2 regions of the Vibrio sp. VB16 genome follow, and region 1 is predicted to be linked to the other one. Evidence: riboswitches for the same ligand, from Rfam matches in the RefSeq annotation. Region 1 holds a riboswitch; the other holds the start of a gene.
The links. A riboswitch is a leader RNA that binds a small molecule or an ion and turns the genes downstream of it on or off. The one in region 1 is predicted to bind lysine.
Positions count from the first base shown of each region.

Region 2: it holds a riboswitch for lysine, as region 1 does, so the genes downstream of both, lysC (lysine-sensitive aspartokinase 3) here and IUZ65_RS10785 (Na+/H+ antiporter NhaC family protein) in region 1, are expected to answer to the same signal.

Region 1 covers NZ_CP087590.1:2,390,040-2,397,660, forward strand. The annotation lists gene hisD (histidinol dehydrogenase) at 1-106, opposite strand, end outside; gene hisG (ATP phosphoribosyltransferase) at 110-1,006, opposite strand; His leader region at 1,117-1,238, opposite strand; gene IUZ65_RS10785 (Na+/H+ antiporter NhaC family protein) at 1,337-2,932, opposite strand; lysine riboswitch at 3,029-3,208, opposite strand; gene IUZ65_RS10790 (H-NS family histone-like protein) at 3,574-3,981, shown strand; gene IUZ65_RS10795 (inosine/guanosine kinase) at 4,053-5,357, opposite strand; gene IUZ65_RS10800 (DUF2057 family protein) at 5,521-6,189, opposite strand; gene IUZ65_RS10805 (porin) at 6,349-7,257, opposite strand.
Region 2 covers NZ_CP087590.1:3,297,242-3,304,862, forward strand. The annotation lists gene IUZ65_RS15015 (PglL family O-oligosaccharyltransferase) at 1-1,435, shown strand, start outside; gene IUZ65_RS15020 (pyridoxal-phosphate-dependent aminotransferase family protein) at 1,464-2,585, opposite strand; lysine riboswitch at 2,806-2,983, shown strand; gene lysC (lysine-sensitive aspartokinase 3) at 3,084-4,442, shown strand; gene metH (methionine synthase) at 4,558-7,621, opposite strand, start outside.

The sequences.
Region 1 (7,621 bases):
CGCCTTGCACTGTCGCCGTAATATTTGCGCCTTCGGCAATTGCCGGACGCTCTAAAACTGAGTCTTGCTGCGATTCACTTAAAGATTGCCAAACAACAGTCTTCATGACTTACTCCATCATTTTTTCGATTGGAAGAACAAGAATTGAACTCGCACCGAGCTCTTTAAGCTGTTCCATCGTTTCCCAAAATAGATTTTCTGTACTCACTAAGTGCACGGCTACTCGGTTTGTCTCTGCGGCAAGGGGTAATACTGTTGGGTTTTCCGCACCAGGTAAAAGCGCTTTTATAGCCTCTAACTGATCAGTAGGTGCGTGCAACATGATGTATTTGGACTCTTTTGCCTGAATAACACCTTGCATACGAGTAAGTAGCTTATTGATAAGTGCTTCCTTATCTTCATCAAACTCACCGGCACGTTGAATCAATGTCGCTTTAGAACGGAAAATAACTTCGGCTTCTTTCAGCCCATTCGCTTCTAACGTTGCACCAGTTGAAACAAGATCGGCAATCGCATCCGCCAAACCAGCACGAGGGGCCACTTCTACAGACCCTTGTAAATTACAGGTACTGAACTCAACACCTTGCTCATCCATAAAGGCTTTTAGAAGGTGTGGGTAGGTAGTAGCAATACGCTTACCGTTAAGGTCTTGCGGACCGTTGTATTGCTCATCTTGATTAATAGCAATGGATAATCGACAACCACCAAAATCTAAACGACGAAGTGCCACAAATTCACTCGGTTCACCTAAGGCCACTCTGTCTAAGCGGACCTCTTCTAGCTCATTTTCACCGATAAAACCAAGGTCAACCACACCATCCATGACCAACCCAGGGATGTCATCATCACGCACAAGTAGTAAATCGATAGGCATATTTTCTGTATGGACAACTAAACGCTCACCCATCAAATTAAACTTAGCACCACACTTTTTAAGCAGTTCTTGGCATTCTTTACTTAGGCGGCCTTTTTTCTGGATGGCAATTCTGAGTCGTTGTGTTTGCATTATTCTATTCCCTGTCTGAATATTCGTTATTTTTCTAAATTCTAATTTCGCTTTGAATTACAAATTACTGGCGCGATTTTGTACATAAATACGTTGAAACATCTAAAACCAAAAAACCCTCGGGGTTTTTATTTCCCGAGGGTTCGAATCTTTGATTTGACCTCCGGGATTTATTATCTCCCGGGTATGCGTACACCGCCCGAAAGACTACTCAGGATGATGATGGTGGTGAATGTTCATTACAAATATACGCATAATTTCTTAGTTCCTTTCGCTTATAAACACACTAACTAAGCTCGATTCAATTTTCAACCTAAAAATTCGTTTTTTTTACGCATTTTGCATCTGTAGGCTTTTTGCTTTAGATATCGTCGACAATACAAAGCAGGCAATCACGAATGCAATAAAGGCAGTAGCGAATGACGTTGCGACAGAATTCGTCAATCCAAGAACAATAAAACCGACACTAGAGACAAGCGCGACAGTAATGGCATAAGGCAACTGAGTCGCAACGTGGTCGATATGATTACAACCGGCCCCCGTAGATGACAATATAGTCGTATCTGAAATTGGTGAACAGTGGTCACCGAAGACTGAACCGGCCAAAACAGCACTCAGCATAGGCAACATCATTGTTAAGTCTGTCGCACCGGCCATATCGCCTGCTATCGGTAACATTATCCCAAACGTTCCCCATGATGTTCCTGTAGAGAATGCCATTAACCCAGACAATAAAAATAAAATGACAGGTAACCAATGGACGCTAATATTGCCTTGGATTAAAGAAGACAAATAAGCCCCTGTTTTCATGTCACCGATAACCGAGCCTATCGACCATGCAAAAATCAATATTAATATAGCGCTAAACATAGATTTAGCGCCGATCCAAACTGTATTAGCAATATCGGCTATCGGTAATTTCTGCTTGAAGACGGTAAATAATGCAATAGTTAGTCCGGCTAAGCCTCCATATACGAGCGAGCGACCAACATCGGTATTTTCAAATGCCCCTAGCACTGAAAACATTTTACCGTCAGATTCTAATGCTGTGCTTCCGGTATATATCATCGACACAACCGTTGCGATAATCAAAAATAGAATAGGAAGGACTAAATCAGACACTTTTCCATATTCACTTTCTACGATATCGAGCTCTTCATTTAATTCTAAAGCTTCAGAACTGCTTTCATCAGAAGTGGATTTATTGTTTAGGGACGCTTCATGTTCATGTTTACTCATTGCACCAATATCTAATTGAAACCATGCAACAGCAAACACCATCAATAATGCGAATACCGCATAGAAATTCATTGGTACTAAACGTAAATAGGCACCCAAAGCTGAATATTCAGTTAGCCCATGGCTGACTAGAATACCGCTAATAATAGTCATTATATACGCGCCCCAACTAGAGACAGGCATTAATACACACATAGGCGCTGCGGTTGAATCTAAAATATAGGCCAACTTTGCCCGTGACACATTGTAACGGTCGGTGACAGGGCGTGAGATCGCGCCAACAGCGAGGCTATTGAAATAATCATCGACAAATATAAATACACCTAAAAAGGCGGCGAGCAATTGTGAACCACGTTTACTTTTCACTCGTGTCTGAGCCCAAAGAGCGAACGCCCGAGTGCCTCCAGATAGAGTTAATAACGCGGTCATCATTCCAAGGATGACTAAAAAGGCAACAATACTCATATTCCAAGTATTGATACCTCCATCCTCGACAAATACACCTTTGACCGTAGTGCCTATATAGCTAAAGGAGTTTGATATGGAATAGTCCGCAAGGAGTAAGGCGCCTAATACTATACCAATACCCAAGGAAACTAATACACGGCGGGTAACGACAGCAAGGCCTAAAGCCATTAAAGGTGGTAATAACGATAAGGGTGACGAAGCAAAGTCTACTAAATTCATGATCTACAAAACCGATTGGTTAGAGATCTACTGCAGAATTAACATGTAAAATGTGGATATGTTAATGATAAGTGAAAGAAAACCAACAGTTTTCCAACCCACAGTAGCGCTCCATAGTTAATAAAAAATACACTATGGCAGTGTCGTAATTATTAAATACGACCCCAGCAAGCGGCTTGATAAACGCACTCACTTCGGCAATAACTCCTTTCTAGACTATTCATTGGCATCACCCCAATAGAATGTACTGATAGTTATTGCTCCTCTACCTCAGTAAACAGCTAGGATATAAGGAAAAATTCTTATATAAACCTAGAAACTGAATAAGGTGCGCGCAATTGTACGGATTTGACCATCTTTTGCAACATAAAAAGCCATCACAATGCATTTCGTTCGATAGATATGTCCATAGAATTCAATATGGCTGATATACACTATTTTTTAAATGGTTACGTAATAATGTCAGAGGAATGTCAAAATATCAGTTCGCAGAATTGGAAATATGAGGTCAATTTACAAAAATTTATATTATTCTGTCGCGAGAATAGTACGATATATATAATTTAATTCTAAATAATTTGGTATTATTTAATTTGGCTGTTATTATTATGATGTTTAATAATAATCAAATGGAAGTAAACATGTCAGAACTTACAAAAACGCTGCTCAATATTCGTAGTCTGCGTGCCTTTGCTCGCGAATTAACTTTTGAGCAATTAGAAGAAGCCCTAGAAAAACTTACCGTCGTTGTTGAAGAACGTCGTTCAGCAGCAGACGAAGAAAAAGCAGCATTAGCAGAAAGAGAAGCTAAGCTAGCTGAATATGCCCAGATGATTGCAAAAGATGGCATTGATGTTGAAGATTTAATTTCTGCATTATCTGGCGAAACCAAAACAAAAACTCGCAAGAAGCGCGAACCTCGCCCAGCTAAATATAAATATGTTGATACAAATGGCGAAGAAAAAACTTGGACAGGTCAAGGTAGAACACCATCTACTATCCAATCGCAGCTTGATGCTGGTAAACCTTTAGATGATTTCCTTATCTAAAGTAAATGAATTAAATTATTAAGAGCTCCCTAGGGAGCTCTTTTTTTATCATCCTATTAATACAACAACTATTATCTCTCCCAATACGCTTCCTCTAAACTATCTTCGCGCTCAGGTAATCCTCTTGATAATCGGGGGGAATGTTGTACTAATACTTCATAGCTCGCTCTGTTTGAATATTTACACACTTGAGAGAACGAGGAATACGTTAAATAAGGGTATTGATGCTTACTTGAATTTGGCACATTTTCTTTGTGATATCTATTTGCAGCCATATCATGCAACAACGCAGAAAGTGCCGCATCCCCTGCTCCATTGGTATTTTTAATTTTTTCAGGTCCTCCCATATAAGGCGCAATATGCGAATAAACCTTGATTGGTGACTCACACGCATCCTTGATGGTTGGTCGACTAAACTCGAATTCATTGAACTCCGCGATAGCGCCAGGCAACAGTGGCAACGTGGTTGGTCTTTTGGCACTCTCTTCGGTATAACCAGCCATAAACAGCCCTACAGGGCCCGCGGTACACAATACTAAGTCAACCCAATCCAACGCCTTGTCTGCTGCTAACAGAGGGTCTGCATTACCGGTGAGCGCCTCGGCTTCGTCTTCGTTCATCGCAACAACTGACACATGGTCGTTTAAAAACTGTTGCCAAAACAGTGGGTCATCTTGAATAACAAACTTTGTACCAAGCGTAAGCACCACAGGGACATGATATTTTTTGGCGTACTCTATCGCTCGCATTGTTGCATCCGGCATCGGGTCGCCTTCTTTACAACGGACCAAATACGCCGTTAACACCAAAGCAGAAGCATTTTCAAAAATCGATTCAGGGATACTATCTGGACGCAGCTGATTCATCTGTCCTTCACTTATAGCGAAGGTTCGTTCACCGTTGTCCGATATCAACGCAAAACAGCGTCCAATCGCGCCAGTGACTGATTGAAGGTAGTTAAGATCCATACGGCTAGAGGTATTACACAAATAGCGATACCCATAGCTGCCGATTTCAATGTCTTTGCTCATCACACCCAACAGGGTCGATTTGTCATCAGCAAGAACGGAATAATTATGTAGCGTATTTCCTATCGTTCCACCCGCAAACTCATTGCTTATCAGTTCATCGCGTTTTAGTTGCTGATAAAGTGCCTCCGCTGTTTCGTCATCAATAACCAGCGAATGACCTTTACTGAGACCATATTTTTCGATGAAATGATCGGGCACTCGAGCTTCGATATCCACTAATGTTTGATCAATCCCAATGATATGCGTTCTTGTCATCCTTTTATTAGTTTGTACTTGAGTCACTAAAGGATCGCGCGCATTAACGGGAAAGTAGTGTTTAGATTTGCGTTGACCGGGAAATTTCATAGAAAGGTTCTGCTGCTAGTAAGGGCGTATGTCCAATTCTAGCCTTTGTTATTTATAACAGCAATATGACGGTAAAAAGCAAACGTTTCCGTATTAGGAATAATATTCAGACAATAAAAAACCGCCAATAACAAATTATTGACGGTTTGGTATAAATGGAGGATTATTCTTGGTCAATCATCCATCTACGGAATTCTTTACGCTCGGCTTTAGAGGCTTTTAGATACCAAGCTTTTAGTTGATCGAGGTTAACACTGCTGCCAGATAAACTTCCTTTTGCAGCGCTCTCATTCCCAACAGAACTTCCTGCCGCAGCGGTTGTTGCTGCAACTGCTGCTAATTCCGCTTTCGCGGTAATTTCAGCCTCGCTACCGAAGAAGATGGCGTTGTTCTCGTTGTGCTCTACAACAAGTTCATCAACATCTTGGTACGGCATAAAGCCATCTTTGCCTTCGAGTTTCTGGTAGGTATATTCTACATCCCCATTCGAATCGACCAATCTCATTTTTGGTACGCCTTCAAAATGTCGAGTTGCCCACTCATAATTGTTCATTTGAGGTGCAATAATTTCTAAGTCTTGTCCATTGGTTTCAAACATCATTATGAATGGGGCAGAGTCAAACACTTTCTTACTTGAACCTTTTCCGAGCCGCGCAGATACTTTTACTACCACCTGAGTAAACCCATCCTTTAACTCGTAGGGGCCACTCCAAGATTCAGGTTCTTGTTCATTTATTACCAAAACCCGTATATTTTTACCTGGAATCAACTCAGCTGACGATACTGCACCTGATAGCACTAAACCAATTAGCACATAGAATATGCGTTTCATATTATTCCTTAATTTATTCAAACACTAAAATTGTCATTCCGCTTCATGATACCGATTCTAAGTAGTAGAGCCAAGCCCATAGACGGTATTTATTCACGCAATAAAAAAACCACCCTACGGGTGGTTTTTTTGGATTCTATTTGAAACTAGAGTTTCAGATTAGAATTCTACTTTAGCGCCTACAGCATAGCCAACTTCGCTATCGTCTACGTCGTTGCCGCCAATTTCAGCGTAAAGCGTTGTAGCTGGAGCAATTGCGTAACCTGCGTTAACGAAGTAGTTAGTAACGTCGTCAGAACCAGCTGCTTCAGGGTCAACTAAATCAACACCTGCAGAAAGTGTTACTTTCTCGATAGTGTAGTCACCTGTTAGTGCGATTACGCTGCCTGAATCTTCTACGTCGTAGTAGCCAAGACCGATGTTAGCAGCAGAGAATGCGTAGCTAGCTTCTAAAGCAAAAGTATCTTGTTCAGCTTTGTTTGAAGTACCGTAGTAACCCATTAGGTTAAAGCCAGCCATTGTAAGTCCAGCTTTAATGTCTGCAAGATCAGGTTTTGTGTCATCAGAACGTTGGTCATCACGGTATGCAGCTGATACGTAGAACATGTCGCTAGAGTAATCCCAACGTACAGTTTCGTCGCCACAAACGTCAGCTTGGTCAACTGTAGAAGTAACACCGAACTGGAAGTCATTACCAAGACCTAGATCATCACCGATGCTACATAGGTCACCAACTTTGAAAGAACCAGCAGATGCAGTGTAGAATGCAAAGTAAACATCACCCATAGCTGAGCTACCGCCCTGAGTAGTATTGTCAGTGTCACCTTGGAATTCCCAGTAACCACCAACAGAAAGCTCATCACTTACTGCGTAGCGAACATCAAATTTGATGTCAGCATCTTGGATTTGCTGCTCAACATGAGAACCGTCGTCAGTACCTTTAACATAAACAACTTCTAGGTCGCCGCCGATGTTAACTGTAGCGCCGTCTTTGTTGTAAACTTCGATGCTTGCGTTAGCTGCCGTTGACGCAAGAAGTACTGATAATGCTAATAGAGTCTTTTTCATAGTAAACCACTGCCTTTTCTTAAGAAAATTTAGGAAATCCTTTTTTGGTTTCCTTTTTTTTATTTTATTGGTGACAACGTTTTACCAAATTGGCTATCCGTCATCACCACTAAATTTCGAACCTAGATTGCAAAAGAAATCGCCTTATGTCAAACACCTAAAAAAATAAAAATAAAAATACATAAATTATTATAAAACAATAGGTTAGGATTAATTTCATTTGGTAAAGTAATTATTTACTCCACCATTCGCGCTAAAATCAAACCTATTCCGATAGGATGGATATGGTTAATAATATCGATTACAATTAAATAATAGGTCATTAGCAGCATTAAATGCCTATTAAATAGCAGTAAAAAGATAT
Region 2 (7,621 bases), 910 kb from region 1:
CCATAAACAACGTTTACTTTGGTTTATTGTCATCGCCGCCATAATCGAAGTGATACTTGGTTATGTTCAGTTTTTTAACTTATTACCTAAGGAACTGCTTGGTTCTAACACGTTCACTCAAATGCCTTTCGGTATTTTCCAAGACCCCAGTGTCATGGTTAGTTTCATATCTACTGGTCTCGTTATCTCTGGGTATTTACTTGCGAGACAACAAAGAAAGTATGGTCAAAAAGTAAGCCGAACACTGTTTCTTTACTTGGTACCTCTGATCACTGCGCCTCTAATTATCATTCTTGCACGCGAATTAGAATGGATAGGTACGGCATTCGGTTTTGTTATTATTGCAACCTATTTGTATCGATTCTCAACACCACAAAGATTCAGCGGTTGGATATCATCATCAGTGGCTGGAATAGGGTTTGGTTTGATACTTATTTCCGCCAATAGCGTTGACGCGCAGTCCTTTCAAAAACAACAAATAGAGAGATCTACGTTATTTCCACAAGCGATAGATATGCTCATAGAAAAACCTTTTACTGGATACGGGTATGGACGATTTGAGCCCGAATATATTTTGTATTCTGCGAGACAACATCAATTAAACGCCGATTACCCGGTAGGATACTCATCTGTCGAGCATCCATTAAATGAAACTCTTTATTGGGGAATAGAAGGAGGGCTGATTCCAATTGTGGGTATTTTCCTTGCGATGATAATGGTGCTGTTCAAAATATACTCTGCACGTAGAGGAACTCGATTAGCCATATTTAGCCTATTTATACCTATAGTGTTGCATAGCCAGATGGGCGCACCTTTTTATCATTCCGCTATTCACTGGTTGGTTTTCATCATACTTTTATATTGGATCGATCAAAGAACCTCAAAATACAAAATCCACTCTATTTCTAAGGTTACCAAGGTTCTGATAAGAAGCACTAGCTTTGTTGTTCCAACGATCACATCTGCTTATATGCTGATGGCATTACAAACAAACATGACATTGTTTAGGTTTGAACACTCTTTTCCAAAAGACTCAAGAATTCTGACACAAACCGCCTATCCCATATCGCAACAATTGCGCTACGAGTGGAATCTATACAGTGCCTCTCTTAAGCAGGGATTATTAACTGATGATGCGCTTGCCATCAAACAATACATAGTCTGGGCTTTACAAGCTATTAGACAAAAACCTCAAGAACTATATTACAGCAATCTGATCATGGCCTATTTAGGTTTAGGTGAAATAAGCAAAGCAAATCAAATACGTTCAGAAGCCAGTTTCTTGTTTCCAAATCATGATTTTTCGACTATAGACATAGAGCCTATTGTTGTAGGTGAAGAACTCAACCAAAATACTGAGAAGAATGTGATTGAAGAGGAGAGCATTTCAGTTGACTTTGATACCGAAAAAAAAGAGGGGACGACTAAAAAGTAGAGTGGTACAAACCACCCTACTTACGAGTTTATTGGTGTAAAGTCTCGTCTAATGCTTTTAGACATAGAGCCACGTTTTCATTTCTCGAGGCATATCCCATCAATCCGATACGCCATGTCTTTCCAGCTAATGCTCCCAAACCGGCACCTATTTCTAAGTTATACTCATTCAGTAACGTTGCTCTAACTGCGCCATCGTCTACCCCTTCAGGTATATATACGGCGTTGAGTTGTGGCAGTCGATAATCTTCATCTACTACAAATTGAATCCCCATTAACTCTAAACCATTCTTCAATTTTTCATGCATGGCCTGATGCCGTTTCCATGCATTTTCTAATCCTTCATTTTTTAGTAACAACAAGGCTTCATGTAGTGCATAAAGGCTATTTACAGGTGCGGTGTGATGATAACTACGTTTACCTTCACCACTCCAGTAACCCAAAACTAAACTTTGATCTAAAAACCAACTCTGCACAGGTGACTTTCTATTTTGAATGCGCTGAATAGCCGCTGCAGAAAAAGTCAAAGGAGATAGACCAGGCACACAGGACAGACATTTTTGACTACCAGAATACACCGCATCTAATCCCCATTCGTCTACTTTCAACGGCACGCCTCCAAGCGAAGTCACCGCATCAACAATGGTCAAGACCCCTCGCTCTTGCGCTAAAGAAGCCAAAGCTTGTGCGTCACTGAGAGCGCCTGTAGAGGTTTCAGCATGTACGAAGGCTAAAATTTTTGCATCAGGGTTAGCGTCAAGGGCATCTCTTACTTTTCTAACATCAACAGGTTCGCCCCATTCATTATCAACCACGACAGCTTCACCACCGCAGCGGATGACATTCTCACGCATCCTTTCACCAAACACACCATTTCGGCATACAACCACTTTATCACCAGCTTCTACTAGGTTGACAAAACAAGCTTCCATACCAGCACTGCCCGGTGCAGATACCGCAATAGTAAACGTGTTCTCTGTTTGGAAAGCGTATTTAAGAAGCTGTTTTAGTTCATCCATCATATTGATGAATAATGGGTCAAGATGCCCTATCGTTGGACGGCTCAACGCTTGCAAAACTTGCGGTGAAATATCTGAAGGACCGGGCCCCATTAATGTTCTATGAGGAGGTATAAAGCTCTGTATCGTCATAATTATTCCTTTTATAAGACGTGTAGGGTATTAAAGACTAACTCATAATTCATCATCCAACAATTCGACTCTAGTATAGAGGTCAAACCACTTGATAAAGAACCGTTTGTAAGTTGTATAAATACTGGGCAAATATTCGTTTTAACAATTGACATTTAGACGTCAACATCGTTCAATGAATAGGTCTGGATTTTTTGAACTTGATTTAGATAATTCGCTTTATAGCAGAAGAGGAGCATTGCCCAGGCAGGTGTTTTGTGGAGCCTTAACTCCGAGACAAAGCATTCAGGGGGAGCAGTGCCGAGATGACACTTCATTGAGTGTGAATGATCATCGGTTGAGTAGGCTGAATCCTACCAATTGTCACCAACCTTGTTTGGTGAAGAGCTTCTGAGGTCCGCATCCATGTCTAATGCTTTTCCTCTGCTCTAGTAATCTCTCTTCAATATAACAAAAATAGAAATACTGTTAATTTGAATACATACAGGGAGAAATGCCGTGAGCGCATTCAATGTAGCAAAATTTGGTGGCACAAGCGTTGCCAGCTTTGAAGCCATGAGCCGTTGTGCTGAGATAATCGAGAATAATCCAAACACAAAACTTATCGTCATTAGTGCTTGCTCTGGTGTGACAAATTTGTTGGTTGAGTTGGCAAATGGTGTTCAAGACGAACAACGTCGTCGTATTGTCATTGAACAACTTGAAGATATCCATTATGCCATTATTGACAAACTCGCCGACCCTTTAGAAACAGAACAAGCCGTCGCCTCTTTATTAAAGAGCGTGGCATCGGCTGCTGAAGCCGCATCATTCCAAAGTAGCGATAAGCTCACAGACCACATGGTTGCTTATGGCGAACGGATGTCAACCCACTTGCTTACTCAAATACTAAGAGAGCGAGGTCTAAATGCTGCACGTTTTAACATTCGCGATATAATGAGAACCAACAGCGTTTACGGAAAAGCAGAACCTGAATTAGATTCGGTTGCCAGCTTAGCACAAAAAAAACTCATCCCTTTATGTCGCGATTATGTTGTCGTTACACAAGGCTTTATTGGCGCTGATATAGATGGTAATACGACGACATTTGGTCGTGGTGGCAGTGACTATAGTGCCGCATTAATCGCGGAATCTGTTGAAGCCTCAGGCCTAGAGATATGGACCGATGTTCCTGGTATTTACACGACAGACCCACGCATAGTAGCGAAGGCTGCACCCATCCCTGAAATTAGTTTCAGCGAAGCCTCCGAAATGGCAAACTTCGGAGCCAAAATACTACACCCATCAACATTAGTTCCCGCTTTACGCCATGGTATTCCCGTGTTCGTAGGCTCGTCTAAAGAACCAGAAAAAGGAGGAACGTGGATCAGACAAGAAGTTAGAAGTTCACCGCTGTTTAGAGCGTTAGCATTACGCGGAAACCAAACCATGGTAACGCTGCGTAGTCCGAATATGTTTCAAGCGTATGGATTTTTAGCCGACGTGTTTAAAATTCTAGCGAAGTATAAGATTTCCGTTGATCTGATCACTACGTCAGAAGTAAGTGTATCGCTTACCCTTGACCAAACGAACACCTCTGGTGGCGCGCCAGAACTACCTAGTGACGCTCAAAAAGAACTTGAAGAACTTTGTACTGTAGAAGTTGAACAAAACCTCTGTTTGGTCGCACTTATTGGCAACAATATGAGTGAATGTAAAGGTTACGCAAAAAAAGTATTCAGTACGCTAGAAGACTTCAATCTGCGTATGATTTGCTATGGTGCTAGTCCGCACAATTTGTGTTTCTTAGTACGCTCAGTCGATTCCCGTCGAGCCGTTCAGGATCTACATAGAGAATTATTCGAACTACGCGAGTAATGGACTTCGAATAAAAAAGGCTTGGTATCTTTAGCCAAGCCTTTTTATTCACCGTTATTTATCTTCTTTCATGCCGTCAAAGACGGTTATTTTCGCCTAGCAATAGCTTTCACTACTAGCCGATGTTAGGGCCTAACCACTTTTCAGCATCAAGAATATTCCAACCTTTACGCTCTGCATAATCTTCAACCTGATCTTGTTGTATCTGAGCAACAGCAAAAAATCGCGAATCAGGGTGTGAAAAATACCAACCAGAAACTGAAGCTCCAGGCCACATTGCATAACTGGACGTCAAAGACATACCAATCGCTTCTTCAACATTAAGAAGCTCCCATAGAGCACCTTTTTCTGTATGCTCAGGACAAGCTGGGTAACCAGGTGCAGGCCTAATACCTTGGTATTTCTCTCTAATAAGATCTTCGTTGGATAATGTCTCCTCGGGAGAGTAACCCCAAACCTCTTTACGCACTTTTTCATGCAAACATTCAGCAAACGCTTCTGCTAATCGATCGGCCACAGCCTGAACCATGATTGCATTGTAGTCATCACCATCCGCTTTAAACTTATCGGCCAGTTCGCGCTCACCAATACCACCTGTAACCGCAAACCCTCCAATCCAATCCTTTTTACCACTAGATTTGGGGGCAATATAGTCACTCAAACAATAGTTAAAGCCTTTAGGCTTTTCTGTCTGCTGACGTAAATTGTGTAGTACTTTAGCAACTTGAGTACGTGATTCATCCGTATACACTTCGATATCGTCACCAATACTTGCGGCAGGAAGTAAAGCACAAATGCCACTTGCTTTAAGTAAGCCTTCGCGTTCTATTTTGTCCAACCATTCATTCGCATCATCAAATAACCTTTTCGCCTCTTCACCGACTTCTTCATGTTCAAAAATCTTAGGGTACTTACCCATAAGCGTCCATGTCATAAAGAAAGGAGTCCAATCTATATAACGTCTCAAGCTGGCTACATCAAAATTTTCAAAAACGTGCACGCCTATTTTTTCAGGTTCTGGAGGGGTATAATTCTGCCAGTCAATCACAACTTTATTGTCTCTTGCTCTTTGCAATGAAACAGGCTTTGTACGAGGTTTTTTACGATTATGTTGATCTCGAACTTTGACATAGTCTTGTTCAACTTTTTCGACAAACGCTGGACGCAATTCATCCGAAAGTAATGATGAGCAAACACCAACAGCACGCGAAGCATTATTTACGTAAACAACTGGATGGCTATAATTCTGTTCAATCTTGACAGCAGTATGGGCTTTCGATGTCGTCGCGCCACCGATTAGAAGTGGAAGATCGAATCCCTGTCGTTCCATCTCTTTGGCTACATGCACCATTTCATCTAGCGAGGGAGTAATCAAGCCAGACAAACCAATAATATCGACCTTCTCTTCCTTAGCCACCTTGAGAATTTTTTCGCAAGAAACCATTACACCAAGGTCAATTATCTCGTAGTTATTACACTGTAAAACAACACCCACAATATTCTTACCGATATCGTGTACATCACCTTTAACTGTCGCAAGCAGGATTTTTCCGTTTGCGCGACTCTCTTCTTTCGAGGCATTAATGAAGGGCTCTAAATGAGCGACAGCTTGCTTCATTACCCGCGCAGATTTAACCACTTGCGGCAAAAACATTTTCCCTTCACCAAACAAATCACCAACTACATTCATGCCATCCATTAAAGGGCCTTCAATGACGTGCAGTGGCTTAGAAGCATTTACTCTTGCCTGTTCTGTATCTTCGACGATAAATTCTGTAATACCCTTAACGAGAGAATGCTCTAACCTTTTCTCTACAGGCCAACTTCGCCATTCTTGAGTAGACGAATCGTCTTCTTTACCCACGGCATTACCACGATACTCATTGGCAATGTCGAGAAGATTTTCTGTTCCCTTATCCGTTCTATTTAGAATGACATCTTCAACTGCATTACGTAGCTTTTCCGGTACGTTGTCATATATTTCCAATTGCCCAGCATTAACAATACCCATATCCATACCATTTTTAAAACAGTGGTACAGGAACACGGCGTGTATTGCTTCACGCACATAATTGTTTCCTCTAAAGGAAAAGGATACGTTAGAAACACCACCAGATATCATTGCGTATGGAAGATCGCGTTTGATATCCGCTACTGCATTAATAAAGTCTAATGCATAATTATTATGTTCATCGATACCTGTCGCAACTGCAAAAATATTTGGGTCAAAAATAATGTCTTCTGGTGGAAAACCGACTTCATCAACGAGAACATGATATGCCTCAGTACAGATTTGTAACTTGCGTTCACGTGTATCAGCTTGTCCTATTTCGTCAAAAGCCATGACAATAACAGCCGCTCCGTAACGACGGATAAGCTTAGCCTGATGGATAAATTTTTCTTTTCCTTCTTTCAGGGAAATTGAGTTAACAATACCTTTACCCTGAATACACTTCAGACCGGCCTCTATTACCTCCCATTTTGACGAATCCACCATGATAGGAACTTTAGATATTTCTGGTTCCGTCGCGCAAAGATTAAGAAAACGCACCATACACGCTTCAGAATCAAGCATCCCCTCATCCATATTAATATCGATGACCTGCGCACCACTTTCAACTTGTTGACGCGCAACGTCTAAGGCTTCATCGTAAAGCTCATCTTTGATAAGGCGCTTGAATCGAGCAGAACCTGTCACATTGGTTCGTTCTCCCACATTGACAAACAGTGTGCCTTTGTCAATGGTTACTGGCTCTAAGCCAGAAAGACGACAGGCCTTGGGGATGTCTGGCAATTGTCGAGGTTTAACCCCTTCCACCGCTAATGCCATCTGACGAATGTGTTCAGGCGTCGTCCCACAACAGCCTCCAACCATGTTTACATAGCCGCTTTCAGCCCACTCAATAATATGTTCCGCCATATCCTCTGGCGAAAGATCATATTCACCAAACGCATTAGGTAATCCTGCATTAGGGTGAACTGAAACATAGGTTTCAGAAATTCTAGACATCTCTACGACATACTGCCTAAGTTCGTCGGGCCCTAGAGCACAATTAAGGCCAAATGAGATCGGATTTACATGACGAAGCGCATTATAAAATGCCTCCGTCGTTTGACCTGAAAGCGTACGACCAGACGCATCAGTGATTGTTCCGGAGATCATTACCGGTAACGTGATA